One region of the Kocuria sp. SM24M-10 genome, then DNA from elsewhere that is predicted to be linked to it. Evidence: riboswitches for the same ligand, from Rfam matches in the RefSeq annotation. Region 1 holds a riboswitch; each other region holds the start of a gene.
What was found. A riboswitch is a leader RNA that binds a small molecule or an ion and turns the genes downstream of it on or off. The one in region 1 is predicted to bind S-adenosylmethionine.
Positions count from the first base shown of each region.

Region 2: another riboswitch for S-adenosylmethionine. It lies ahead of ABL57_RS18650 (hypothetical protein); the one in region 1 lies ahead of ABL57_RS07355 (ABC transporter ATP-binding protein).
Region 3: another riboswitch for S-adenosylmethionine. It lies ahead of ABL57_RS02480 (MetQ/NlpA family ABC transporter substrate-binding protein); the one in region 1 lies ahead of ABL57_RS07355 (ABC transporter ATP-binding protein).

Region 1 is NZ_LDNX01000061.1:5,775-15,097, forward strand. It holds gene ABL57_RS07345 (CoA-binding protein) at 29-493, opposite strand; gene ABL57_RS07350 (maleylpyruvate isomerase N-terminal domain-containing protein) at 617-1,297, opposite strand; SAM riboswitch class I at 1,402-1,505, shown strand; gene ABL57_RS07355 (ABC transporter ATP-binding protein) at 1,511-2,353, shown strand; gene ABL57_RS07360 (aliphatic sulfonate ABC transporter substrate-binding protein) at 2,440-3,480, shown strand; gene ABL57_RS07365 (ABC transporter permease) at 3,477-4,364, shown strand; gene ABL57_RS07370 (AMP-binding protein) at 4,432-6,558, shown strand; gene ABL57_RS07375 (succinate dehydrogenase cytochrome b subunit) at 6,643-7,428, shown strand; gene ABL57_RS07380 (2Fe-2S iron-sulfur cluster-binding protein) at 7,470-8,183, shown strand; gene ABL57_RS07385 (SLC13 family permease) at 8,265-9,323, shown strand, end outside.
Region 2 is NZ_LDNX01000157.1:17,675-26,997, reverse strand. It holds gene ABL57_RS18670 (DUF6350 family protein) at 1-39, opposite strand, end outside; gene ABL57_RS18665 (glycosyltransferase family 1 protein) at 153-1,316, shown strand; gene ABL57_RS18660 (PIN domain-containing protein) at 1,320-1,703, opposite strand; gene ABL57_RS18655 (hypothetical protein) at 1,726-1,914, opposite strand; SAM riboswitch class IV at 1,928-2,053, opposite strand; SAM riboswitch class IV at 2,335-2,448, shown strand; gene ABL57_RS18650 (hypothetical protein) at 2,457-2,753, shown strand; gene ABL57_RS18645 (hypothetical protein) at 2,901-3,086, opposite strand; gene ABL57_RS18640 (cold-shock protein) at 3,273-3,479, opposite strand; gene ABL57_RS18635 (TetR/AcrR family transcriptional regulator) at 3,716-4,246, opposite strand; gene betT (choline BCCT transporter BetT) at 4,424-6,568, shown strand; gene ABL57_RS18625 (aldehyde dehydrogenase family protein) at 6,565-8,058, shown strand; gene ABL57_RS18620 (GMC family oxidoreductase) at 8,188-9,323, shown strand, end outside.
Region 3 is NZ_LDNX01000023.1:2,218-11,540, reverse strand. It holds gene ABL57_RS02490 (GlsB/YeaQ/YmgE family stress response membrane protein) at 1-169, shown strand, start outside; gene dxr (1-deoxy-D-xylulose-5-phosphate reductoisomerase) at 283-1,581, shown strand; SAM riboswitch class IV at 1,620-1,736, shown strand; gene ABL57_RS02480 (MetQ/NlpA family ABC transporter substrate-binding protein) at 1,837-2,724, shown strand; gene ABL57_RS02475 (methionine ABC transporter ATP-binding protein) at 2,721-3,791, shown strand; gene ABL57_RS02470 (methionine ABC transporter permease) at 3,848-4,447, shown strand; gene ABL57_RS02465 (RIP metalloprotease) at 4,637-5,971, shown strand; gene ispG (flavodoxin-dependent (E)-4-hydroxy-3-methylbut-2-enyl-diphosphate synthase) at 6,115-7,281, shown strand; gene ABL57_RS02455 (DUF4081 domain-containing GNAT family N-acetyltransferase) at 7,300-8,154, shown strand; gene ABL57_RS02450 (proline--tRNA ligase) at 8,297-9,323, shown strand, end outside.

The DNA of each region.
Region 1 (9,323 bases):
CCGGTGCGCGGCAGGACCGCGGCAGGAGTCAGACCGGCGGCGCGAGCGGCGGGGTGCGCCGCGGGTCCAGCGTCCAGCCCTGCCGCAGCCGCGCCCCGAGCTCGATCAGCGGGCACGTGTCCATCACCACGTCCAGCCCGGCGGCGGCGGCGCGGGCCGCGGCCGCGTGGTCCACGACGCCCAGCTGCAGCCACACGGCCCTCGCGCCGGCGGCGACGGCCTGGTCCACGACCGCTCCGACGCGGCGGGAGTTGACGAAGCAGTCCACCACGTCGATCGGCCTCGGGACCTCGGCGAGCGTGCGGAAGCCGGGCTCCCCGTGCACCACCTCGCCCTTCGGGTTGACCGGGACGATCGTCATGCCGAGGTCGTCCCGGATGCGCTTCGCGACCGAGTGCGCGGGCCGGGCCGTGTTCCCGGTCAGCCCCACCACGGCCCAGCGTCCGGGCTGTGTCATCAGGCGGTCGATCACGGCGGGATCGTTGCGGCTCATGCCCCCACCCTGGCACGGACCCGCCCAGCTCGCCCCGATCGCGCCCCACCGTGTCCCGAGATTGCAGGTCCCGGCCACCGACCGCGGGACGCCGACACGTGCAACCTCGGCGGGGGGCGGGGGTCAGGAGAAGAGGGGGAGGAGGTCTGCTTCCGGGCCCAGCTGGGCCCGGTCCTGGGCGGGCAGGGCCGCCCGGCCGGTGCCCACCCGGGCGAAGTGCTCGTCGCTCCAGTGCTCGGGCGGCTCCCGCTCCCACAGGTCGATGAGAACCCGGCGGACCTCGGCGAGCCCGTCCACCGCAGGCCCCGGGCAGCCCTCCAGGTGCTCGATGAGGTCCAGGTGGTGCACCGTGGCCTCCACCGCCAGGGTGCTCAGGAGGTCGTCCACGCGGAGCACGTGGCCCTGGGTGCGGACCGTCCCGCCGGGCCGGCAGTGCTCCGCCGCGTGCACGAGCGCCCGTGCCGACTCCCGGTAGTGCCCCCGCAGCTCCTCCCAGTCCGGGTACAGGCTCGCCGCGGCCCGGGTGCGGCGCCGGACCTCGGCGGCGGCCGCGGCATCCGCGCCCCGGTACGCCCAGTAGGTCGCGGCGTCCCGGTCCGGGCGGGCCGTGGTGGGCGTGTGCAGGGCGACCAGCCCGCGCACCGCGTCCGCGGCGCAGTGGTGGGCGAGGTCCCGCACCGACCACCCGCGGCAGCCGGTGGGCGCCCAGGAGTCGTCGTCACCGAGCCCGTCGAGGACCGCCGCGAACGCCGTGCAGGCGTCGCGGACCAGGTCCGCCCGGGTCGAGGTGTGCCGGCTCGTCATGGGTCCATGGTGCGGCACGAGGGCCCGACGTGCCACCGTTTTCGACCATGACGGCCCGCGGCGCGATTTGCCACGCGACCCGCGGAGCACGTTCAATGGGGCCGTAACCATCCGGAGCGGCTGAGAGACCTGGCTCGTCGACGTCGCAGCAACCGGCACGGATCCGTCCGATCCCCGTGCGAGGTGCTAATGCCAGGACCGATGGAGTTGATCATGGGCACGTCTCTGCTGGGCTCTGCACCGTCCACCGCCGCCACCGCACCGGCCACCACGAAGCGCGCCTACTCGGTGGCCTTCGAGCACGTCGGCAAGGCCTTCCCGTCCGGCGGGCACAGCCACCACGTCCTGCACGACGTCGACGTCACGGTCCGCCCCGGGGAGGTCCTGGCGATCCTGGGGCCCTCCGGCTGCGGCAAGTCCACGCTGCTGCGGGCCGCCGCCGGCCTCGACACCGCCTCGGCGGGCCGGGTGCTCATCGACGGCACACCCGTCTCCGGGATCGACCCGCGCTGTGCGGTGGCCTTCCAGGAGCCGCGGCTGCTGCCGTGGCGCTCCGTGCGCGAGAACGTCCGCCTGGGCCTGCCCTCCGGGCTGGGCCGGGCCGAGGCCGACGCCGTGATCGACGACCTGCTGCGCCTGGTCGGGCTGACCGCCCACGCCCACCACCGTCCCCGGGCGATCTCGGGCGGCATGGCCCAGCGCGCGTCGCTGGCCCGGGCGCTGGCCCGCAACCCCGGTGTGCTGCTGCTCGACGAGCCCTTCGGCGCCCTCGACGCCCTGACCCGGCTGCGGATGCAGGACCTGCTGCTCACCGTCCACGCCGCGCAGCCGACCACCGTGCTGCTGGTGACCCACGACGTCGACGAGGCGCTGCAGCTGGCCGACCGGATCGTGGTCCTGGGCCGCACCGGCCCGACCGCCCCCGCGTCGATCAGCACGGTGCTCTCCGTGCCCGGCGACCGTCCCCGGGACCGGGCCTCCGAGGTCCTCGCCGAGCTGCGGGTGCAGCTGCTCGGCCACCTGGGCGTCGACGCCCACCACCCCGCGACCCGCTGATCCCGCCCCGCTCCCCCGGGTGCGGCGCGGCCCTGCGCCGCGCCGGGTCCGCCCGGCACGCCCACCCCACCACGAAAGGCCCCACCATGCCGCTGTCCCCGCGCCCCGCCCGCACGATTCCCGCCCTGGCCGCCGTCTTGGCCCTGTCCCTGACCGGGTGCATGGCCGGGGAGGGCTCCGGCGGGGCCCAGGCCGCCGAGAAGATCACGGTCGACTGGGCCACCTACAACCCGCTCTCCGTGGTGATCAAGGAGAAGGGCTGGCTCGAGGCCGCCTTCGCCGAGGAGGGCACCGAGGTCGAGTGGGTGCAGTCCGCGGGCTCGAACAAGGCCAACGAGGCGCTGCGCGCCGAGGCGGTCGACGTCGGCTCCACCGCCGGTTCCGCGGCGCTGCTGGCCCGCAGCAACGACACCCCGATCAAGGTGATCGACCTGTACTCGCAGCCGGAGTGGTCCGCGCTCGTCACCACCCCGGGCACCGGGGTGGAGTCCGTGGCCGACCTCGAGGGCCGCACCGTGGCCGCCACCAAGGGCACCGACCCCTACTTCTTCCTGCTCCAGGCCCTCGAGGAGGGCGGGGTGGACCCGGCCGACGTCACGATCCAGAACCTGCAGCACGCCGACGGGCGCTCGGCGCTGGAGAACGGCCAGGTGGACGCCTGGGCCGGGCTGGACCCGATCATGGCCGCCGCGGAGCAGAACGGCGCCGAGCTGTTCTACCGCAACGTGGACTTCAACACCTACGGCTTCCTCAACGCGCACGAGAACTTCCTCGATGAGCAGCCCGAGGCGGCGCAGACCGTGGTGGACGTCTACGCCTACGCCCGGGACTGGGCGCTGGCCCACCCGGAGGAGACCGCGCAGCTGCTGGCCGACGCGGCCGGGATCGAGCTGTCCGTGGCCGAGCAGGTGCTCGAGCGCACTCACCTGGACATCGACCACGTGCCCGGCGAGCAGCAGCTTGCCGTGCTCGAGAAGGTCGGCCCGATCTTCGTGGACTCCGGTGACGTGTCCGGCCAGGAGCAGATCGACGAGGCCCTGGCCGGCCTCGTGGAGAGCTCCTACGCCGAGAACGCCGACGCCGCCCGCGTGGCCGAGGCCGCCGAGGGCGCGGAGGCCGGGCAATGACGTCGCCGCTGAGCCCGTCCGGGGAGGCCGTCCGCACCGACCGCGCCGGCGCCGAGCAGGTCGTCGGCGCCGAGCCGGCCGTCCACGCCGACGACCCGGGCGACGCGCCCGCCGCCGTCGCGGAGCCCCGCCGCCGTCCCCTGCTGCGCGCGGGGCTCGGCCTGCTCCTGCCCGCGGCACTGCTGGTGCTGTGGCACGTGGTGTCCACCGCGGGCGTCTTCAGCGCCGTCCAGCTGCCCGCCCCGCTGACGGTCCTGGCCGCGGGCGCCGACCTCCTGTCCCGGGGCGAGCTGTGGACGCACGTGGGCATCTCCACCCAGCGGGTGCTCATCGGCTTCCTGATCGGCGCCGGGCTGGGCCTGGCGGCGGGCTCCTTCATCGGGCTCTCCCGCCGGGGCTCCGCGCTGGTGGGCCCGACGATCGGCGCCTTCCGCGCGGTGCCCTCGCTGGCCTGGGTGCCGCTGCTGCTGCTGTGGATCGGCCTCGGCGAGGACTCCAAGGTGACGCTGGTGGCGATCGGGGCGTTCTTCCCCGTCTACACCACCGTCTCGGCGGCCCTGCAGCACGTGGACCGCAACCTGCTCGAGGCGGCCCGGGCCTTCGGGGTGCACGGGCTGCGGCTGCTCACCACGGTGCAGCTGCCGGCGGTCATGCCCTCGGTCATCTCGGGGCTGCGCCTGGCGCTGGCCCAGGCCTGGCTGTTCCTGGTGGCCGCGGAGCTGCTGGGCGCGTCCATGGGCCTGGGCTTCCTGCTCACCGACTCGCAGAACAACGGCCGCACCGACCGGCTGCTGCTGGCGATCGTCCTGCTGGCCGTGCTCGGCAAGCTCTCCGACGCACTGCTCGGCGTGTTCGAGAAGTGGGCCGTGAAGAAATGGGCCTGACATCACCGTCTGGCACAGTGGGCACACACCGGGCACGCCCGTGCCGCCAGGAAAGGACCGCAGCACCGTGAACGCCAGCTGGAGCGACCCGCTCTCCCCCACCCCGAACCCGGCCCTGGTCTCCGACGCGGCCCGCGTCGCCTTCTGGGAGGGCCAGGCCTCCCGGCTCGACTGGGCCGAGCCGTGGACCACGGCACACCGGTTCGAGGGTCCCCGGCGGATCGGGCAGGACGCGGAGGGCCGGCCCACCTGGTCGGTCCCGGAGCTCGCGTGGTTCGAGGGCGGGAAGCTCAACGTGGCGCACAACTGCGTGGACCGCCACGTCGAGGCGGGCCGCGGCGCCCACGTGGCCCTGTACTTCGAGGGCGAGCCCGGCGACCGGCTCGTCTACACCTACGCGGACCTGCAGCGCGAGGTCTCCCGGGCGGCCAACGCCCTGCTCGCCCTGGGCGTGACGCAGGGCGACCGGGTGGTGATCTACCTGCCGGTGATCCCGGAGACCGTCATCATCACGCTGGCCTGCGCCCGGATCGGCGCCGTGCACTCGCTGGTCTTCGGCGGGTTCTCCGCGGAGGCCCTGCGGTTCCGCGTCGAGGACACCGGGGCGAAGGTGCTCGTGACCACCGACGGACAGCACCGGCGCGGGGCCGTGGTGCCCGTCAAGGCCGTCGCCGACGAGGCGTGCGGCGGGGACAACGCGATCGAGCACGTCGTCGTGGTGCGCCGCACCTCCCGCCCGGGCCGCAGCGACCTGCCGCGCGGCACCCGGGGGACGCACTCCAAGGAGGAGGACGCGGTCCCGTGGACGCGCGGGCGCGACGTGTGGTGGCACGAGCTGGTGGCCGAGCAGTCCGACGTGCACGAGGCCGAGGCCTTCGACGCGGAGAGCCCGCTGTTCGTCATCTACACCTCCGGCACCACCGGCCGCCCCAAGGGCCTGGTGCACACCATGGGCGGCTACCTGGTGCAGGCCGCCTACACCCACGCCCTGCTCTTCGACCTGCTGCCGGACGTGCGCGACGACGAGGGACGGCTGCGGCCCGACGAGCTGTCCACCGTCAACGACCCCGCCAAGGTCGACTCGACCGTGCACTGGTGCACCGCCGACCTGGCCTGGGTCACCGCGCACACCTACGAGATCTACGGCCCGCTGGTCAACGGCGTGTCCGAGGTGATCTACGAGGGCACTCCGAACACCCCGCACTGGGGCCGGCACTTCGAGGTGATCGAGCGCTACGGGGTCACCACCTACTACACGGCGCCCACCCTGATCCGCTCGCTCATGGGCGCGTTCCCGAAGGGCGTCCCCCCGCTCTACAACCTCAACTCCGTCCGGCTGCTCGGCTCCGTGGGCGAGTCGGTCAACCCGGAGGCGTGGCGCTGGCTGCGCGCCCAGCTGGGCCGGGACGAGGTGCCGTTCGTGGACACCTGGTGGCAGTCCGAGACCGGCGCGACCGTGATGTCCCCGCGCCCGCACGACCCGCAGTTCGCGCCCCCGGGGACGTTCGACGACGGCGCTCCGCACACCGCCCTCAAGCCCGGATGCGCCACCCGCGCGGTCCCGGGGCTCTCCACCCGCGTGGTCGACGAGGCGGGGGCGACGGTCCCGCCCGGGGTGCAGGGCTTCGTCGTCGTCGACCGGACCGGGCCGTCGATGGCGCGCACCGTCTGGGGCGATCCGCAGCGCTACCTGTCCTCCTACTGGCAGGCCTACGCCGAGCAGGGCTGGTTCCTCGCCGGGGACGGCGCCCGCTACGACGACGAGGGCGACATCTACATCCTGGGCCGGGTCGACGACGTCATCAACGTCTCCGGGCACCGGCTGTCGACCATCGAGATCGAGTCGGCCCTCGTCACCCACCCGTGGGTCGTGGAGGCCGGGGCCGCGCCCGTCCGCGACGAGCTGACCGGGCACGCGGTGCTCGCGTACGTCGTGCTGACGTCCGAGGCCGGGCGGGTCCCGGCGGACGAGCTGACCGCGGCCCTGCGGGAGCACGTGGCCCGCGAGATCGGCCCGATCGCCAAGCCGCGGGCCGTCGTGGCGGTCCCGGAGCTGCCGAAGACCCGCTCCGGGAAGATCACCCGCCGGCTCCTCGCGCAGCTGTGGGAGGGCGAGCCGCTCGGCGACCGCTCCTCCCTGCAGAACGAGGAGTCGCTCGAGCGCATCGCCGAGGTGCTGGCGGCACGCGGCTGAACCGCCGGGGTGCCCGGCCCCGCGCCGTCAAGCCGGATGACCCCACGTTGAGCCGTGTGACCAGCCCCGCGCCGGACTCCTAGGATGAACACCGTGAGCTCCTCCCCCACCGCCCCCGCCCCGGACCGGCGCCGCCCCCTGGCGGAGCTGCCCCGGGTCCCCGTCCCCGCCGCCCTGCCCGAGCTGTCCAGCACCGATCTCAAGCTGGGGATGGCCGGGTCCGGCGCCGTGTTCTCCGGCTACGTGCTGGTGCACATGCTCGGCAACCTGAAGGTCTACCAGGGCGAGGAGAAGTTCAACGCCTACGCCGAGTTCCTCCGCACCGCCGGGGCTCCCGTGCTGCCGCGCGGCACCGTGCTCTGGGGGGCGCGCGCGGTCCTCACCGCGAGCCTGGCCGTGCACGTGGGGGCCGCCGCGATGCTCACCGCCCGCGCCTGGCGGGCCAACGGCACGCTCCTGCCGCGGCGGCCCCGGCGGCCGCGGGGACGGCGCCGCTCCCCGTGGGAGGTGGCCCGGCGCTCGATGCGCAGCACCGGCGGCGTGCTGGGCCTGTTCACCGCCTTCCACGTCTTGGACCTGACCACGGGGACCCGGCCCGCCGCGTCCCGGGACTTCGCGCACGGCAGCGCCTACGCCAACCTCGTCGCGAGCCTGTCCCGGCCGCCCGTGGCGGTCGCGTACGCCGTGTCGATGGCCGCGCTGGCCGCGCACCTGGTGCACGGCATCCCGGAGATCGCCAACGACATCGGGGCCGGCGCCGACCGGCGCACCCAGCGGCGGCTGCGGATCGGCGCCAACGCCTTCGGCGCCGCGGTGGCCGTCGGCAACACCACGATCCCGGTGGCCGTGCTGACGCGCGCGGTCCGCTGACCCCCTTCCGGACGACCCCCCGACGACAAGGACCCGAGCGAGTGAGCACCTTCTCCCTGACCGTGGACGTGTGGCGCCAGGCCTCCCCGGACGAGCCCGGGCGGTTCGCGACCCACGTCGTCCCGGACGCCGACCCGGACATGACCGTGCTGGAGCTGCTGGACCGGATCAACGCCCAGCGGGAGGCCGCCGGCGAGGAGCCCATCGCCTTCGACGACGGCTGCCGGGAGGGCGTGTGCGGCAAGTGCGGGGTGACGGTCGACGGCGTGGCGCACGGCCCCGAGCGCAACGCCGCCAGCTGCATGCAGCACCTGGGCGCCTACCGGGATGGGGACCGCGTGCGCATCGAGCCGCTGCAGGCGGCCTCCCTGCCCGTGAAGCAGGACCTCTCGGTGGACAAGAAGGCGCTGCGCCGCGTGGCCAAGGCGGCCAAGTTCCCCGTGGCGATGAAGGCGCTGGCCAACGGCGGCTGCATCAGCTGCGGGGCGTGCATCTCCTCCTGCCCCAACGGCTCGGGGCAGCTCTTCGTGGGCACCATGCTGCGGGAGCTGCCGCCGCTGGCCACGAACGACGCCGAGCGCCGGGAGCGCTCCGCGAAGGTGCTCGCCGCGGCCGAGGACGAGTTCGGCCCGTGCTCCCTGCTGGGCGACTGCGTGGAGGTCTGCCCGGCCGGGCTGCCGGTCGAGAACCTCTCGGCGGTGGCGCGGGAGAACCTGCGCAACCGCTTCCCGCGGCGGGCCGCGGACGGCGACTGACACGTTCGCGAGCGCCTTGTTCCCCCGGGGCTCGACTGCTACGTTCACGAGCACGACACGACGGAGTGTGAGGTGGATCACGTGAGCGACCAGTCCCGGGGCGTCATACCCGAACAAGGCGAGTTCGACTACGAGCCGGAGGACCGCGAGCCCGCCCGGGCGCCGGTCCGCACGTGGCTGCTGCGCGGGCTGGGGCTGCTGCTGGCCGTGGTCGTGTGGTTCCTGCTGGGCGGAGCGGACGTCTCCGCCGACGCCCGGGTGGTGGGCGCGGTGGCCACGCTGATGGCGGTGTGGTGGATGACCGAGTCCATGCCCCTGTCGGTGACCTCGCTGCTGCCGATCGTGCTGTTCCCGGTGCTCACCGCGCTGGAGGTCTCCGAGGTCACCGCCCCCTACGCCAACCCCATCGTGTTCCTGTTCCTGGGCGGGTTCCTGATCGCGATCGCCATGCAGAAGTGGAACCTGCACCGCCGGATCGCGCTGCTGACCCTGCGCCGGGTCGGCACCCATCCGCGGCAGATCATCCTCGGTCTGATGATCTCCACGGCCTTCCTGTCCATGTGGGTCTCCAACACCGCGACCACCCTGATGATGCTGCCCATCGGGCTGTCCGTGCTCACGCTGGTGGTCGAGAACAGCCGCAAGGGCGCCACCCGCGCCGAGGCGGCGGCGATGGGCGAGGACATCCGGTCGGGCCAGGCCATCAGCGACGTCATCGACGACCGCGACGTGCGCCTGTTCGGCGTGGCCCTGGTGCTGGCGATCGCCTGGGCGGCCACCATCGGCGGTCTCGGCACCCTGCTGGGCTCCCCGCCCAACGCGATCGTGGCCGGCTACATCAGCGAGGAGCTGGGCCGCACCGTGGGCTTCGCCCAGTGGATGATGCTCGGCGTGCCCATCGTGGTGGTCTTCATCGGCCTGGCGTGGCTGCTGCTCACCCGGGTGATCTTCCGCTTCCACCTGGCCGAGGTGCCCGGGGGCCGGCAGCTCATCGACGAGGAGATCGCCGCCCTGGGCTCCATGAGCAAGGGCGAGAAGACCGTGCTCGCCGTGTTCGTCACCGCGGCGTTCTTCTGGATCGTGCCCGGCCTGCTCTCCGGGATCGGCGACCTCGGCGAGCAGCTGCCCTGGCTGGAGATC
Region 2 (9,323 bases), on a different contig from region 1:
GGCGGACGGGGCGGGGGAGGAAGAGCCTAGGGAGTTCATCACCGCCCATCTTCCCACGCCTCCGGGGCCCGGGCCGAGGCTTCACGGGGCCTTCACCGGCGGGCCACGTGCCGCTCCCCCGGCGGACGCCCGTGCCGGGAAGGCTCGGCGCCATGAGAGTCGCCGTGGTCGCCGAACAGTTCCTCCCCCACCTCAACGGTGTCACCCACTCGGTCCTGCGGGTGGTCGAGCAGCTGAGCGCCCGCGGGCACGACGTCGTGGTCCTGGCGCCCTCCTACGACCCCGCGCCGCTCGGGCGCCTCGCCGAGGACGTCGTCGAGGACCTCGACGACGTGCCGGTGCACCGGCTGCCGGCCCTGCCGCTCACCGGCTATCCCGACGTGCGCGTGGCCGGCGGCACCGTGGCCCGGGTGCGCCGGCACCTGGAGCGGTTCCGCCCCGACGTCGTCCACGTCGCCTCCCCGTTCGTCCTCGGCCGGCGGGCGATCCTCGCGGCCCAGCAGCTCGGCGTGCCGGCCGTGGCCGTGTACCAGACGGACGTGCCCGGCTACGCGGCGAAGTACGGAGCGCCCTTCCTCGAGCAGCTCCTGTGGGGGCACGTGCGGAGCATGCACAACGCCGCGGCCCTGACCCTCGCCCCCTCCTCCTCGGCGGTGGCGCAGCTCACCGCGCACGGGGTGCGCGACGTGCACCTGTGGCGGCGCGGCGTGGACACCGCCCGCTTCTGCCCGCGGCACCGCGACGAGCGGTGGCGGGCGGAGGTCGCGGGCGGCCGCCGGATCGTGGGCTACGTGGGCCGGATCGCCCCGGAGAAGCAGGTCGAGGACCTCGCCGCGGTCGCGGACCTGCCCGGCACCCGCCTCGTCGTGGTGGGGTCGGGGCCGGAGGAGGAGGCGCTGCGGCGCCGCCTGCCGGACGCGCACTTCACGGGTCGCCGCTCCGGGGCCGAGCTCGCCCGCATCATGGCCTCCCTCGACGTGTTCGTGCACCCGGGCGAGTTCGAGACCTTCTGCCAGACCGTGCAGGAGGCCATGGCCTCGGGGGTGCCGGTGGTGGCCACGGGCCGGGGTGGTCCGGTGGACCTCGTCGACTCCTCCCGCACCGGCTGGCTCTACCCGCCGGGGGACCTCGCGGCGCTGCGCGGGCACGTGGCCGACCTGCTCGGCGACGAGGCCAAGCGGGCCGCCTTCGGGGCCGCCGCGCACGCCGCCGTGCAGGGCCGGACCTGGGACGTGCTGGTCGGGCAGCTGCTGGAGCACTACGACCGTGCCGTGGCCCTGGGCGCCCGCGGCCCGCGCCACCGCCGGACCGTCTGAGGCCTATCCCCGGGCGGGGACCGCGTCCAGCACGGGCACGCCCGTGCCGGCGTACCGTCGGGGCTCGGCGCTGAGCACCGTCAGCCCGTGCACCAGGGCGGTGGCCGCGGTCAGACCGGCCACCGGGTCGGCCGTCCCCGCGGCGCCGAGAGCGCCCCACGCCCGGCTCACCGCGGCGTCCACGGGGAGCACACGGTCCGGGAAGCGCGCTTCCAGCTGCTCGGTCCACGGCGTCTCGTCGGGCCGGTCCGACAGCAGCTCCCCCAGCACCAGGGCGGACAGGAACAGCCGCCGGTGGCCGTGCCGGCGCAGGGCGGCGGTCAGCTCGGGCGCGCGCTCCGGGGTGCGCACCCCGAGCAGCACGGAGCGGTCCAGGAGCAGGTCCATGGCGTGGATCCTCCCCCGGTCGTCAGGCCGCGGCGGCGAGGCGGCCGCGGACGGGCGCCAGCAGGAAGTCCACGAACTCCGTGCGCGCCTGAACCACCCGGGCGTAGTCGTCGATGCTCATCGCCGCGCAGCCGAGCACGGCCGGAGCCTCGGGAACGGGGGCGGGCCCACCCGGGCGGGCGGCGACGACGGTGGGAAGGGCGTCTGACATGACCAGGATCCTTCGGGCGCTCTTGCTCGCAGCGGGTGCCGCCACGGCGGCGATGCGAGCCGCTTCGTCATCCGAACCACCCGTGAACATGGGGTTGGTGCCCGGTCTAGTCGGAGCTTGGCGACCGGATCTCTTGAAGCTGCCCCCATTCAACCACATCCTCCCCGCCGGGTCCCGCCCGGCCGGTGGGGCCGGGCGTGTGAGCCGACCTTCCCCGTCCCGTCACCGCGGCGACACCTCGCCGACACATCGTTGCGCTGGAATGGGCTTCGAGCACCCGGGCGGCCCCCGACATTGCGGCCGACATCACGGTTCGGTCACACAAGTCATGGCCGTCTTGCCGGTCTGTCGGAGGCGCGGGGTAGCCTGGATCTGCTTTTCGAGATGCGGCATCCGCGTGCTCGACGGAGGGCGCACCGCCTTCCGGAGGGACCGCGGAGGGGCTCCGACCCGCTGTGCGCCAACCCGATGTTCCCGGGTGGATCGGATGACGAAGCGGCGGGCAACGGCATCGGATGCCCGCAAGAACGTCAGGAGAAAACATGACCATGTCCGAAGAAAGAACCACTTCCACCACCGATCAGCGGGAGGAATGGGTCGACGTCACCGTCACCGCCCTCCCCGATCTGCACCTCGTCCGGATCACCTCGACGGACGGCGACGTGCAGGAGTACCTCAGCGCGGAGGCCGACGACCTCGCCGCCGCGGCCGAGCACACGGCGGGCACCGCGCAATGGTGCGCCAAGTACCGCCAGCTCCTCGTCCCCGGCGCCCTGGCCGCGACCGGGCGGCACCCGTTCTTCAAGCTCCACCCCGCGTCCCTCCCGCTGTCGGCGTAGCCGGCGGGCCGGACACGACGAAGGCCGCAGCCCGATGGGCTGCGGCCTTCGTCGTGCGGTCGGCGCCACGGCGCCGGACGTCCGGGAGCCGCCGTCGCGCGTGCGGCGCCGTGGCGCTCGGCGGAGCGGCTCCCGCGGCGCGGCGGCTCACTCCAGGCCGTAGTCCCCGGCCGAGCCCCAGCCCTCCCCCGCCTCGTCGGCGGAGCCGTCCAGCTCCCACTCGCAGACCTCGAGCTCGAAGGGCACGGAGACGTCGAGCTCGGCGTCGGAGACGCGGTTCACCACGAAGGGGTCCTCCTCGTCCGGCGGACGGGACGGGACGGGTCCGGTCATGCGAGCTCCTCCCGGTCGGCGACGGCACGAGATCCGACGGCACGACATCCGGCGGCGCGGCCCCCACCGGCGCCGCGTGCGAGAGTCCGCAGGCTGTTGCCGGCGGAACGACAGAACCGCCGCCGGGCGCAGGCCCGGCGGCGGTTCTGGACGATCAACGGACCCGTGAGCCCTTCGAGGAGAACGTCAGGAGATGACGGTGATGTTCGCGGCCTGGGGGCCCTTGGGGCCGTCCTGGGTCTCGAACTCGACGCGGTCGTTCTCGTTCAGGGAGCGGAAGCCGCCCGAGTTGATCGCGGAGAAGTGGGCGAAGACGTCCTTGGAGCCGTCCTCGGGGGTGATGAAGCCGAAGCCCTTGTCAGCGTTGAACCACTTGACGATACCGGTAGTCATGGTGAGACCTGATCTTTCGTGAGATGAACGTTTCCCGACGTTCGAGAAACACAAGAGTTGTGATGCGTGGAAAACGTCTTCTCAGAAAAACTGCTGCACCCGGATGGGCCGAACTGCTTGAAATACAAAAACGACAACCTCAACAACTTCGCTCCACTGTACACGAGTTCCGGCGCCCCGCCACCCCGGTGCGGGGCGCCGGACGCGGCCGCCGGCTCCGGCCGGCGGCATGCCGCTCAGCCCGCGAGCAGCTCGTCGGCGATCGCGCGCACCCGCGCCCGCTCCTGCGGGTCCGGGGGGAAGACGTCGGCGGCGTCGGCGAACCACACGCCGTCGGCCAGCAGCCGCACGGCCAGCAGACGGGTGCGCTGCTCGACGGGCAGGTCGTCGGGGAGGTCCACCCAGGGGGCGATCCGCTCCACCCAGTGCTTCTTCAGCTTGGCCCGCAGCCGCTGGTCGGTGAGCATCACGAGGTCGGTCTCGTCCACCTCCCCGGACAGGCACCAGTCCAGGTAGGCGCGCACGCGCTCCTCTGCGGGCACCTGCTCCGGCGGGGCGGACAGGCGCCGGGCCATCTCCGCGTCCCAGCCGTCCAGCACCCGGTCCACCAGGGCGAACATGAGCGCCTCCTTGGTCCGGAAGTGGTACATCACCCCCGGCTTGCTCAGCCCCACCCTGCGGGCGGTCGACTCCAGGGACACCGTGCCGCCGCTGCGCACGAGTTCGAGGGCGCCGTTCAGGATGCGGTCGCGGCTGGAGGAGTTCATGCAGCCCATTTTACCAACCGGAAGGTTGGTGACACCATGTGACGCAGGCCGCTGTCCCGTCCAGGCGGAACACCGGCCGTCGCGGGGACGACGACGTCCCGCTCCCGCCCGGTCCGCCCGGACCGGTGTGCGGGCGACCCCACGAGATCCGGACCACCCTTCTCAGGAGGACCCGACATGACCGCTGCCCCGTCCACATCCGCCCCCGAGAGCGAGGGTCCGCCGGGTGCGCGGACCCACCCCAAGGTCAACCGCGCCGTCTTCGCCGGCTCCGGCGTGAGCATCGTCCTGTTCTCCCTCTGGGCGATCCTGGCCCCCGCGCAGGCCTCCACGGTGATCGGTGCCGTGGTCGGCTGGATCGCGACCAACATGGGCTGGTTCTACGTGCTCACCGCCGCCGTGGTGACGGCCTTCGTGGTGGTCGTCGCGGTCTCGCGCGAGGGCACCATCAAGATGGGCCCGGACCACTCGAAGCCGCAGTACAACCTGTTCACCTGGACCGCGATGCTCTTCGCGGCCGGGATCGGGATCGACCTGCTGTTCTTCTCGGTGGCCGAGCCGGTCACCCAGTACTACGGTCCCCCGGCCGGCGAGGGCGGGACCATGGAGGCGACCCGCATGGCCGTGGTGTGGACGCTGTTCCACTACGGCGTGATCGGCTGGGCCATGTACGCCCTGATGGGCATGGCCTTCGGCTACTTCGCCTACCGGTGGAACATGCCGCTGAGCATCCGCTCGGCCCTCTACCCGCTGATCGGCAGGCGGGTGCACGGCAGAGCCGGGGACGCGGTCGACATCGCCGCGCTGCTGGGCACGATCTTCGGCGTGGCGACCTCCCTGGGCATCGGCGTCGTCCAGCTCAACTACGGCCTGTACCTGCTGTTCGGGATCGAGGAGGGCGTCGCCGCGCAGACCGCCCTGATCGTCGTGGCCGTGGTCATGGCCACCGCCTCCTGCGTCTCCGGCGTGGACAAGGGCATCCGCCGCCTCTCCGAGCTCAACGTCCTGATGGCCGTGGCCCTCGTGGCCTGGGTTCTGCTCGCCGGGCGCACGTCCTTCCTGCTCGACGCCACCGTGAAGAACCTCGGCGACTACGTGGCCGAGCTGCCCTCCATGGCGCTCGACACCTTCGCCTACACCGGGGCGGCCGAGTGGATGGCCGGCTGGACCCTGTTCTTCTGGGCCTGGTGGATCGCCTGGGCGCCGTTCGTGGGGCTGTTCCTGGCCCGGATCTCCCGTGGCCGCACGCTGCGCGAGTTCGTGGTCGCGACCCTGACCGTGCCGTTCGTGTTCATCCTCATCCTGGTCTCGGTCTTCGGCAACAGCGCCCTGGAGATCGTCACCGGCGGCGACGACGCGTTCGGACAGGCCGCCATGAACACCCCCGAGCGGGCCTTCTACTCCCTGCTCGAGCAGTACCCCGGCGCGCCGCTGCTCATCGCGCTGGCGACCCTGTCCGGGCTGCTGTTCTACGTCACCAGCGCCGACTCCGGAGCGCTCGTGATGTCCACGTTCACCTCGACCATCCAGGACCCCACCCAGGACGGGCCCAAGTGGCTGCGCGTGTTCTGGGCCGCGGCCACCGGCCTGCTGACCCTGGCGATGCTGCTCGTCGGCGGGGTGCCGACCCTGCAGGCCGCCACCCTGATCATCGGCCTGCCCTTCTCGATCGTGATGTACCTCGTGATGATCGGGTTCTGGAAGGCCCTGCGCGCCGAACGCTCCCAGCGCGAGGGCCGCTCCGCGACCCGTCGCTCCGTGACGGCCTCCCGCACCCCGGGACCCGACAGCCAGTGGCGGCGCCGGCTCACCCGCATCGGCTCCTTCCCGGGCCCGCGGGCGGTGCGCCGCTACGAGGAGCAGGTGCTGGCCCCCGCCCTGGCGGAGGTCGTCGAGGAGTTCTGCGCCCAGGGCCACGCCGCCGAGCTGTCCAGCTCGGAGGTCGGCTACCAGGAGCTGTCCGAGTACACGCTGACCGTGCCGATGGGCGACGACCGGGACTTCTGCTACCAGATCTACCCCGTGGCCACCCCGGTCCCGGCCTTCGGCGGGTTCCGCACCAACCCCGACTCGGACCTCTACTACCGCCTCGAGGTCTTCAACGAGACCGGCTCGCAGGGCACCGACGTCATGGACTGGAACCGCGAGCAGCTCATCAACGACGTCCTCGACAACTGGGAGGCCCACCTGGCCTTCCTCAGCATCCACACCGGCCCGTCCAAGATCCAGGCCGGCGCCGAGGGCCACCCCGACTGGTCCACCGACATCCACGACGTGCCGACGGGGCAGACCCCCGCGGTGACGAAGGAGGCACACCCGTGACCGCGACCCTGTTCATCGATGGACGCTGGCAGACCGCCGCCGCCGGCGGCACCCGCACCATCGTCTGCCCCGCCGACGGCACCGAGGTCGGCGTCGTGGCCGAGGCCACGGCCGAGGACACCGAGCGCGCCATCGCCGCGGCCCGCCGGGCCTTCGACGACGGCCGCTGGTCCTCGGTGCCCGGCCCGCAGCGCGGGGACCTGCTGCTGCGGGTCGCCGACCGCCTGCGCGAGCGCCGGGACGAGTTCGCCCGCGCCGAGTCCCTGGACACCGGCAAGCGCCTGGTGGAGTCCGGGATCGACATGGACGACATCGCCGCGTGCTTCACCTGGTTCGGCAAGAACGCCGCCGAGCAGGCCGGCCGCGTCGTCGATGCCGGGGACCCGGCCGTGGTGTCCAAGGTCGTCACCGAGCCCGTGGGCGTGTGCGGGATGATCACGCCCTGGAACTACCCGCTGCTGCAGGCCGCCTGGAAGATCGCCCCGGCGCTGGCCGCGGGGTGCACCTTCGTGCTCAAGCCCGCCGAGCTCACCCCGCACACGGCGGTCATGATGATGCAGGTCCTCCAGGAGGTCGGCCTGCCCGACGGCGTGGCCAATCTCGTGCTCGGCGCCGGCGCCGAGGCCGGCGCGCCGCTGGCCGACCACCCGGACGTGGACCTGGTCTCCTTCACCGGCGGGGTGCTGACCGGCCGCGCGATCGCCGCCGCGGCCGCGCCCACCGTGAAGAAGATCGCCCTGGAGCTGGGCGGGAAGAACCCCAACGTGGTCTTCGCCGACGCCGACTTCGACGCCGCCGTGGACAACGCCCTCAACGGCGCGTTCGTGCACTCCGGCCAGGTCTGCTCCGCCGGGGCGCGGCTGGTGGTCGAGGAGTCGATCGCCGAGCGCTTCGTCGACGAGCTCGTCCGCCGCGCCGAGGGCATCCGCCTCGGTGGGCCCTTCGACGAGCAGGCCGAGACCGGCGCGCTGATCTCGGCCGCGCAGCGGGAGAAGGTGCACGCCTACGTCGAGCGCGCCCGCGAGCAGGGCGCCCGGATCCGCACCGGCGGCGGGTTCGCCACCGGCGCCTCCGCCGATGGCTCGCTGGACCTCGAGCGCGGCTTCTTCTACCGGCCCACGGTGATCGACCGCTGCACCCGCGAGATGGACTGCGTGCACGACGAGGCCTTCGGCCCCACCGTCACGGTCGAGACGTTCACGACCGAGGACGAGGCGGTGGAGATCGGCAACGACACCATCTACGGCCTCGCCGGGGCGGTGTGGACCTCCGACGCCGGGCGCGCCCAGCGGGTGGCCGCCCGCCTGCGCCACGGCACGATCTGGATCAACGACTTCCACCCCTACCTGCCGCAGGCCGAGTGGGGCGGGATGAAGCAGTCCGGCATCGGCCGCGAGCTCGGCCCCACCGGCCTGGGCGAGTACCAGGAGCTCAAGCACGTCTACCAGAACACCGCCCCCGCCGTGACCGGCTGGTTCGCCGCCCGATGACCGGCGCCCGCCGCGGCGCCGTCGTCGCCCCCGGGGACGACGGCGCCGCGGCGACCGCGCCCCGGGATCGGCCCCGGACCCCGCCCGAGACCCCTGAGACCCCGAGATCCCGAGACGTCGAGGAGAGACATGAGCACGCCCAGCCCCACCCCCGCCCCCGAGGCCCCGCAGGAGTTCGACTACCTGGTGGTCGGCGGCGGCTCCGCCGGAGCCGTCGTCGCCGCACGGCTGTCCGAGGACCCGGCCGTGACGGTCGGGCTCATCGAGGCCGGCCCGCACGACCAGCACCTCGACGAGGTGCTCACCCTCAGCCGCTGGATGGAGCTGCTGGAGTCCGGCTACGACTGGGACTACCCGCTCGAGGAGCAGGAGAACGGCAACTCCTTCATGCGCATGGCCCGGGCCAAGGTGCTCGGCGGCTGCTCCTCCCACAACTCGTGCATCGCGTTCTGGGCCCCGGCCGAGGACATCGACGAGTGGGAGGAGGTCCACGGCGCCGAGGGCTGGAACGCCGAGACCGCCTTCCGGCTCTACCGGAAGCTCGAGACCAACGACGACGAGGGCGCCCACCACGGCCACGACGGCCCCGTGCACCTCATGCAGATCCCCGACGCCGACCCCTGTGGCGTCGCGCTGCTGGAGGCCTGCGAGCAGGCCGGCATCCCGCGCACGCCGTTCAACACCGGCAAGACCGTGGTCGAGGGCGCGAACTTCTTCCAGATCAACCGCCGGCCCGACGGCACCCGCGCCTCGGCCTCCGTGTCCTACCTGCATCCCGTCGCGGACCGGGGGAACCTCACGGTCCTGCACTCCACCCAGGCCAGGCGCGTGGTCGTGGAGGACGGCCGGGCCGTGGGCGTGGAGGTCGTCGACAACGCCTTCGGCACCGCGCGCACCGTGCGCGCCCGCCGCGAGGTGGTCGTCTCCGCCGGGGCGATCGACACCCCCAAGCTGCTGATGCTCTCCGGGATCGGTCCGGCCGAGCACCTGCGGGAGGTCGGCGTGGACGTGCTCGTGGACTCCCCCGGTGTGGGCTCCCACCTGCAGGACCACCCCGAGGGCGTGATCCAGTGGGAGGCGCGGAAGCCGATGGTCACCGAGTCCACCCAGTGGTGGGAGGCGGGGATCTTCACCCGGGTCGACCCCGACGGCGACCGGCCGGACCTGATGATGCACTACGGCTCCGTCAACTTCGACATGCACACCTACCGGCAGGGCTACCCGACCGCGGACAACGTCTTCTGCCTCACCCCCAACGTCACCCA
Region 3 (9,323 bases), on a different contig from region 1:
GCTCGGCATCATCGGCGCCCTCCTCGGAGGCTTCCTGGGCTCGCTGATCGGCATCGGCAGCCTCGAGTCCGTGTTCGACATCGGCACGATCATCACCGCCGTCGTGGGAGCGCTCATCGTGCTCTTCATCTACGGTGCGCTCACCGGCCGCAAGGGCCGCACGCACTGATCCGCACCCTCAGCGGAACCCGAGGCCCCGGCCACCGGAAACGGTGACCGGGGCCTCGGTCCGTCCGGACCCGCCGCGGCAGGGCGCCGGTCCGGCTGGGGGATACTGGGGCCATGAGCTCCCCCTCCGCCGCGCCCCGCCCCCAAACGACCCCCGAGCCGACCTCCGAGCCGACGCCCGAGCTGCGCGCGCTGGCCGCCGCCGGCCCCCGCCGGATCGTCGTGCTCGGGTCGACCGGGTCGATCGGCACCCAGGCGCTCGACGTCGTGCGCGCGGCGAACCGGCTCGACGGCGGGGCGCCGTTCCGCGTGGTGGCCCTCGCGGCCGGCCGGGGCCGTCTGCCGCTGCTGGCGGAGCAGGCCGTGGAGACCCGCGCCGCCGTGGTGGCGACGAGCGGCAGCGGTGAGGACGCCCAGGAGCTGGCCCGGCGGATCGGCGAGCGCGCCGCGGCCGCCGGCGCCGGGGACTACCGGCCCGAGATCCTGCACGGTCCCGAGGCCGCCACGGCGGCCGCGGCGCACCCCGAGGCCGACCTCGTGCTCAACGGGATCACCGGCTCGATCGGCCTCGCCCCCACCCTGGCGGCACTGCGGGCCGGGCACCGGCTGGCGCTGGCCAACAAGGAGTCGCTGATCGCCGGAGGAGCGCTGGTGAAGGAGGCGGCGGCGGCCTCGGGCCGCCCGGACGCGCTGATCCCGGTGGACTCCGAGCACTCCGCCCTGGCGCAGGCGCTGCGCGGCGGCAGCGCCGCCGAGGTGGACCGGCTCGTCCTGACGGCCTCGGGCGGGCCGTTCCGCGGCCGCACCCGGGCGGAGCTGGAGGCGGTCACCCCGCGCGAGGCGTTGCGCCACCCCACCTGGGACATGGGCGTGATGGTCACCACCAACTCGGCCTCCATGGTGAACAAGGCCCTGGAGGTGCTCGAGGCCCACCTGCTCTTCGACATTCCCCTCGAGCGCATCGACGTGGTCGTCCACCCCCAGTCGGTGGTGCACTCCATGGTCCAGTTCGTGGACGGGTCGACGCTGGCGCAGGCCTCGCCGCCGGACATGCGCCTGCCCATCGCCCTCGGTCTCGCCTGGCCGCACCGGGTGCCCGGCGCCGCCGCCGCGTGCGACTGGACCCGCGCCACCGAGTGGACCTTCGAGCCGCTGGACCGGGACGCGTTCCCCGCCGTCGAGCTCATCAAGGCCGCGGGGGAGCGCGGGGGCACCCACCCGGCGGTGTTCAACGCCGCCAACGAGGAGGCGGTGCACGCCTTCCATGACGGGCGGATCCGGTTCCCGGCGATCGTGGACACGGTGGAGACGGTGCTGGGCGAGCACCAGGACGGCGGCGTCCTGGACCTCGGCGCCGTCCTGGAGGCCGAGCGCTGGGCCCGGCGGCGGGCGCAGGAGGTCCTCGCCCGCTGACCGGGCCGGACCCGGCGCACGTGCTAGTCTGTCGGGCGGATGACGAGTCCCAGCGCGCAGCCCTGGCTTGCTGGGCGGCAACCCTCTCCCGTAGTGGGGTGCCCCAGGTGAACCATCCGGCACCGGCCATCGTGGGCCGGCGGCAAGTACGGTTCGACCGCGGACGCGCCCTCCGGCGTGCCCTCGACCGTGGCCGTCGGTCCTGGTGGGACTGGTGGAGACTCCCGACCTCCTGGACCCACGGAAAGGCACGACATGCGATCGCAGCGCCTCACCTTCCTCGCCCTGGCCACCACCCTCGGCCTCACCCTCACCGCCTGCGGCGGCTCCGACCAGGCCGGCGAGGGCGCCCTGGCCGACGGCAAGGTGAGCATCGGCGTCGTCGGCTCGCACCCGACGCACGACGCTCTCAAGCGGCTGGCCGAGGAACAGGGCATCACCGTCGAGTACGTCGACTTCTCGGACTACAACCAGCCCAACCCGGCCACCGAGTCCGGCGACGTGGACATGACCTGGTTCCAGCACGTTCCCTTCCTCGCCGACTACAACAACTCCGCCGGGGGCTCCATCACCCCGATCGGCTCGACGTCGATCTACCCGCTGGGCCTGTACTCCAACGAGTACGACTCCGTGGACCAGTTCCAGAAGGGCGACGAGATCGCCGTCCCGAACGACGCCGTGAACCTGTCCCGGGCCCTGCTCGTGCTCGAGTCGGCCGGTCTCGTGGAGCTGAAGGGCGACACCCTCATCCCGACCGAGCTCGACGTCGACACCGAGGCCTCCACGGTGCGGGTCACCCCCGTGTCGGCCGAGCAGACGGTGCTCTCCATGGACTCGGTGGCAGGTTCGGTGATCAACAACGACTTCCTCGCCCGCGCGGACATCGACCCGAAGTCCGCCCTGGCCCAGGACGACCCCGAGGCGGAGGGCTCCCGCGCCTATGTCAACCTCTTCACCACCACCGAGGAGCTGGCCGACGACGAGACCCTCCGGCAGGTGGCGGACCTCTACCACGAGCAGTCCGTCATCGACGCCGAGATGGAGGAGACCAAGGACACGGCCGTGCCGCTGCAGCTGGAGCCGGAGGAGCTGCAGGAGCTGACCGCGCGCTACCAGCAGGAGCTGAAGGACCAGGGGCAGTGAGCGCTGCGGTGCCGTCCGCACGCGGGCGCCCGGACGAGGTGCTCGTCTCCTTCCGCAACGTCTCGAAGTCCTTCCGCACCGGCTCCGGCCGGGCCGCGCGTGAGGTGCTGGCCGTCGACGACGTCAGCCTCGACGTCCACCGCGGCGAGATCTTCGGCGTGATCGGCTACTCCGGGGCGGGCAAATCCACCCTGGTACGGCTGATCAACGGGCTCGAGCCCGTCTCCTCGGGGTCCTTGACCGTGGAGGGCTTCGAGGTCGCCGGGCGCAAGGAGACCGAGCTCGCGCCCGTCCGGCAGGAGATCGGGATGATCTTTCAGCAGTTCAACCTGTTCACGTCCCGGACCGTGGCCGGCAACGTCGAGTACCCGCTCAAGCGGGCCGGCTGGCCGAAGGAGAAGCGGCGGGCCCGGGTCGCCGAGCTGCTGGAGTTCGTGGGCCTGTCCGCGCGCGCCGGGAACTACCCGGAGCAGCTCTCCGGCGGGCAGAAGCAGCGCGTGGGCATCGCCCGTGCCCTGGCGACCAGCCCCAAGCTGCTCCTGGCCGACGAGTCGACCAGCGCCCTCGACCCGGAGACCACCCAGGAGGTGCTGCAGGTGCTGCAGCGGGTCAACCGGGAGCTGGGCATCACGATCGTGATCATCACCCACGAGATGGACGTGGTCCGGGCGATCGCCGACCGCGTCGCCGTGATGCAGGACGGCAAGGTCGTGGAGCACGGCTCGACGGTGGACATCTTCGCCCGGCCCCGCACCGAGACCGCACGCCGCTTCGTCTCCTCCGTCCTGCACTCGGTGCCGGACGAGCGCGAGGTCGAGCGGCTGCGCCGGGCGCACCGCGGGCGCCTGGTGATCGTGGACGTCGGCGACGGCGTGGACATCGGCGGTGTGCTCTCCGACGGCGCCGCCCGCGGGGTCCGCTTCACCATCGCCTACGGCGGGATCAGCGTGCTCCAGGAGCAGTCCTTCGGGTCCCTGACCTTCGAGCTGACCGGCGAGGACGCGGCCGTGCAGGCCGTGGTCGACGAGCTGTCCCGCATCACGAGCCTGAGAGAGGTGGCCGCGTGAACGACTGGTCCGTCCTGGGTCCCGAGCTGCTCTCCGCGCTCGGGGAGACCCTCTACATGGTGTCCGTCACCCTCGTGCTCGCCGGGCTGCTCGGGATGCTCGTGGGCGTGGGGCTCTACGTGACCCGCCGGGGCAACATCCTGGAGAACCGCGTGGTGCACGAGGGGCTCAACCTCGTCGTGAACTTCGTCCGGCCGATCCCCTTCATCATCCTTCTGGCGGCACTCGGGCCGCTGACGCAGCAGGTCGTCGGGACCCGTCTGGGCCCCAACGCGGCGATCTTCGCGATGACCATCGGGGCGATGTTCGCGGTCGCGCGCATCGTCGAGCAGAACCTGATGAGCGTGGACCCCGGGGTGGTGGAGGCGGCCCGCTCGATGGGCGTCTCGCGCGGGAGGATCATCACCACCGTGATCCTGCCCGAGGCGCTCGGGCCCCTGGTGCTCGGCTACACCTTCCTGGTCATCGGCATCACGGACATGTCCGCGATGGCCGGGGCCATCGGCGCCGGGGGACTGGGCGACTTCGCCCTGCGCCTGGGCTACCAGCGGTTCAACGACGAGGTCACGTGGGCGGCGGTCGCCGTGATCGTCGTCCTCGTGCAGCTGGTCCAGCTGGTGGGCAACCGGCTGGCGCGGCGCATCCTGCGCCGCTGACGCCCCGGCGCCGCAGCGGTGCCCGCGACGGCCGGTCCCTCCCCGGAGGCGGCCGGCCGTCGTCGTGCGCGGGAGCGTGACACCCTGCGTCCAGGATCGTGGTGCACACTGGTCCTCGCCGCGCACGCGCGGCCCCTGCCGTCCCCGGCGACCGCCGGGGACGACCCGACGATCCCCGGAGGTCCCCGGATGGGCGTGGTCCTGTTCCTCGTGGGCGTGCTGCTCGCCGCCGTGGCCATCGCGGCCTCGATCGCCCTGCACGAGCTCGGCCACCTGGTCCCCGCCAAGCTCTTCGGCGTGCGGGTCACCCAGTACATGGTCGGCTTCGGCCGCACCGTGTTCTCGCGTCGCCGCGGGGAGACCGAGTACGGGCTCAAGGCCGTGCCGCTGGGCGGCTACATCTCCATGGTCGGGATGTATCCGCCCGCCCGGTCGGGGAGCACGGCGCGGACCGCCGGCACCGGGGTGCTCCAGCAGCTCGCCGCCGAGGCCCGCAGCGCCTCCGCCGTGCAGCTGGCCCCCGGGGACGAGGACCGCGTCTTCTACCGCCTGCCCGTGTGGAAGCGGATCGTGATCATGCTCGGCGGGCCCGTGATGAACCTGCTGCTGGGCAACGTGTGCCTCGCCGTGCTGCTCACCGGGTTCGGCACCGCGACGCCGACCACGACGGTCGCGTGGGTCTCGGAGTGCGTGGTGCCCGCCGAGCGGCAGGCCGCCGGGCAGGCCGAGTGCCGCGCCGGAGACCCCGAGGCGCCGGCCAACGCGGCCGGGCTGCGTCCCGGGGACGTCGTCACTGCCGTCGCCGGGGCCCCCGTGACCACGTGGGAGGAGCTCACCGCGCGGGTCCGCGACCGCGCCGGGGAGCGGATCCCCGTGGTGGTCGAGCGCGACGGCACGGAGGTGCGGACCGTGCTCACCCCGATCCTCACCTCCCGCCCGGTGGTCGACGACACCGGGGCCGCCGTGACGGGACCCGACGGCGCGCCCCGCTACGAGGACGTGGGGTTCATCGGGATCAGCCCCACCGCCGTTCCCGTCCGGCAGCCGCTCACCGCGGTGCCCGGGGCGGTGCTCGACGGGCTGGAGCAGATCGCCGGGATCGTGCTGCACCTGCCGCAGCGGGTCTACGAGGTGGGGCAGGCCGCGTTCTCGGACGCGCCGCGGGACCCGGACGGACCCATCTCCGTGGTCGGGATCGGCCGCATCTCCGGGGAGATCGCCGCCCACGAGGAGATCGAGCTGCGGGACAAGGCCGCCTCCCTGGTGGGGCTGGTCGGATCGGTGAACCTGGCGCTGTTCGTCTTCAACCTGCTGCCCCTCCTGCCGCTGGACGGCGGGCACGTGGCCGGCGCCCTGTGGGAGGGCCTGCGGCGGGGCGCCGCCCGGCTGCTGGGCCGCGCCGACCCGGGCCCGTTCGACCCGGCGCGGCTGCTCCCGCTGACCTACGCCGTGGCCGCGCTGATGATCGGGATGTCGGTCCTGCTGGTCTACGCGGACATCGTGAAGCCCGTCCAGCTGTTCTGAGCCGTTCGGCCACGGAGGAATCCGGGGACCGCCCCAGGAAGCGCCCGGGGGCATGGGGCACAATGGGAGGCGACGACGGACCCGGCGACCGGGTCCGCCCGCCACCGTTCCCGCATCTGTCCGCGAACTCCTCGGAGGAACCCTTGACCCCGGTCAGCCTCGGCATGCCCGCCGCACCCCAGCCCGTCCTGTCCCCGCGCCGGAAGACCCGGCAGATCCGGGTCGGGTCCGTGGGGGTCGGTTCCGACTCGCCGGTCAGCGTGCAGTCCATGACGACGACCCCCACCACGGACATCAACGCGACCCTGCAGCAGATCGCCGAGCTGACCGCCGCCGGGTGCGACATCGTCCGGGTGGCCTGCCCGTCGCAGGACGACGCCGACGCCCTGCCGATCATCGCGATGAAGTCCCCGATCCCGGTGATCGCCGACATCCACTTCCAGCCGAAGTACGTGTACAAGGCCATCGAGGCCGGGTGCGCCGCCGTGCGCGTGAACCCCGGCAACATCCGCAAGTTCGACGACCAGGTCGCCCAGATCGCCCAGGAGGCCAAGGCTGCCGGGGTGTCCATCCGGATCGGGGTGAACGCGGGCTCCCTGGACCAGCGGATCATGGACCGCTTCGGGAAGGCCACCCCGGAGGCGCTCGTGGAGTCCGCGGTGTGGGAGGCGTCCCTGTTCGAGGAGCACGACTTCCACGACTTCAAGATCTCGGTCAAGCACAACGACCCCGTCACCATGGTGCGGGCCTATCAGCTGCTGGCCGAGCGCGGGGACTGGCCCCTGCACCTGGGCGTGACCGAGGCCGGCCCGGCGTTCCAGGGCACCATCAAGTCCGCCACCGCCTTCGGCGCCCTGCTCTCCCAGGGCATCGGCGACACCATCCGGGTCTCGCTCTCCGCGCCCCCGGTCGAGGAGGTCAAGGTGGGCAACCAGATCCTGCAGTCCCTGGGCCTGCGCCCGCGCAAGCTCGAGATCGTCTCCTGCCCCTCGTGCGGACGCGCCCAGGTGGACGTCTACACCCTCGCGGACGAGGTCACCGCGGGCCTGGAGGGCCTCACGGTCCCGCTGCGCGTCGCCGTCATGGGCTGCGTCGTCAACGGCCCCGGCGAGGCCCGCGAGGCCGATCTCGGGGTGGCCTCCGGCAACGGCAAGGGCCAGATCTTCGTCAAGGGCGAAGTCGTGAAGACCGTCCCCGAGGACCTCATCGTGGAGACCCTGATCGAGGAGGCCAACCGCATCGCCGCCGAGATGGACGCGGACGGGGACGGGGAGAGCGCCACCGGCAGCCCCGTGGTGAGCGTCAGCTGACGGGACGGTGACGAACGGGTGAGGACGCAGCGGAGGACGGCGCCGCGGCTCGTGCCGTCGGGGGAGGTCGACCCGGACGAGCTGGACCGCCTGCTCGGGGCGGACCCCGTCGCCCACGCCTTCGTGGCCGCCCACGTGGAGTCCCACCGCCGCGGCCGCGGTTCCCGGGTGCCGCCGGTCGTCGGCACGGCGGATCCGGACGGGCGGCTCACCGGCGCGTGCTGGACGGGCACCAACGTCGTCCCGATCACCCTCGACGAGCCCGGCCTCGACCTCGTGGCCGGGCACCTGCGCCGGGGCGGGGCCCGGTACGCCTCCGTCTTCGGTCCGGCCGCACCGGTGCTCGGACTGTGGTCCCGGCTCGAGCGCTCGTGGCCGCGGCCCTTCGACGTCCGCCCGGTGCAGCCCCTGCTGGCGATCGACCACGACCCGGCGCCCGCGCCGCACCCCGGTGTCCGGTTCGCCACCAGCGCCGACCTGCCCGCCGTGCTGCCGGCCAGCGCCGCGATGTTCGAGGAGGAGGTCGGCTACTCACCGTACTCCGGCGGGGACCGCGGCTACCGGGACCGGGTGGCCGCCCTCGTCGGCTCGGGACGATGCCTCGTGCTCACCGACGAGCGGGACCGGGTGGTGTTCAAGGCCGACCTCGGCTCGGTCGCCCGCGGGGTCGCCCAGGTGCAGGGAGTGTGGGTCGACCCGGCGCACCGCGGCCGCGGGCTGGCGGCGCCGTGCATGGCCGCCGCGGTGCGCCTGGCCCGCCGCACCACCCCGGTGATCAGCCTCTACGTCAACGACTACAACACCCGCGCCCTGGCCACCTACGAACGGGTCGGCTTCCGCCAGGTCGGGACCTTCGCGACCGTCCTGCTCTGAGCGCCCACCGGGCGCGCCGTCCGGTGCGGCGCCGGGGGTGTAGATTTGACCGGAATCCGCGGCGCCGCCGGTGCCGCACCCTCTCTCGACGCCCCGGACCCGGCCGCACCTCGCCGCGCTCCCCGGGAGAAACGGAGCCCACGTGGCGCTGCGCCTCTCCTCCCTGTTCCTGCGGACCCTCCGCGAAGACCCCGTCGACGCCGAGGTGGACAGCCACCGGCTGCTCGTGCGCGCCGGCTACATCCGCCGCGCCGCTCCCGGCATCTACACCTGGCTGCCGATGGGCCTGCGGGTGCTCGCGAAGGTGGAACGGGTGGTGCGCGAGGAGATGGACGCGATCGGCGCCCAGGAGGTGCACTTCCCGGCGCTGCTGCCGCGCGAGCCCTACGAGGTCACCAACCGGTGGACGGAGTACGGCGAGAACCTCTTCCGCCTGAAGGACCGCAAGGAGGCCGACTACCTCCTGGCGCCCACGCACGAGGAGATGTTCACGCTGCTCGTGAAGGACCTGTACTCCTCCTACAAGGACCTCCCGGTCACCCTCTACCAGATCCAGGCCAAGTACCGGGACGAGGCCCGGCCGCGCGCCGGCCTGCTGCGCGGACGCGAGTTCGTGATGAAGGACTCCTACTCCTTCGACGTCGACGACGCCGGCCTCGACGAGTCCTACGCCCGCCACCGCGAGGCCTACGTCCGGATCTTCGAGCGTCTGGGCCTGCCCGTGATCGCCGTGTCGGCGCAGTCCGGGGCCATGGGCGGCTCCCGCTCCGAGGAGTTCCTGCACCCCACCCCGATCGGGGAGGACACCTTCGTGCGCTCGGCCGGGGGCTACGCGGCCAACGTCGAGGCGGTCACCACGGTGGTGCCGCCCGAGCGCGACGTCGACGCCGCCCCCGAGGCGCGCGTGCTCGACACCCCGGCCAGCCCCACCATCGACACGCTCGTGGAGCGCTCGAACGAGCTGCACCCGCGCGACGAGGGACCCTGGTCCGCCGCGGACACGCTCAAGAACGTGGTGCTGGCCGTCGTCCTGCCCGACGGCGAGCGCCGGCTCGTGGCGGTCGGCCTGCCCGGGGACCGCGCCGTGGACCTCAAGCGCATCGAGGCCGGCGTCGGCGCCGCCCTGGAGGTCTCCGGGGAGGTGCTGGTGGAGCAGGCCACCGACGAGG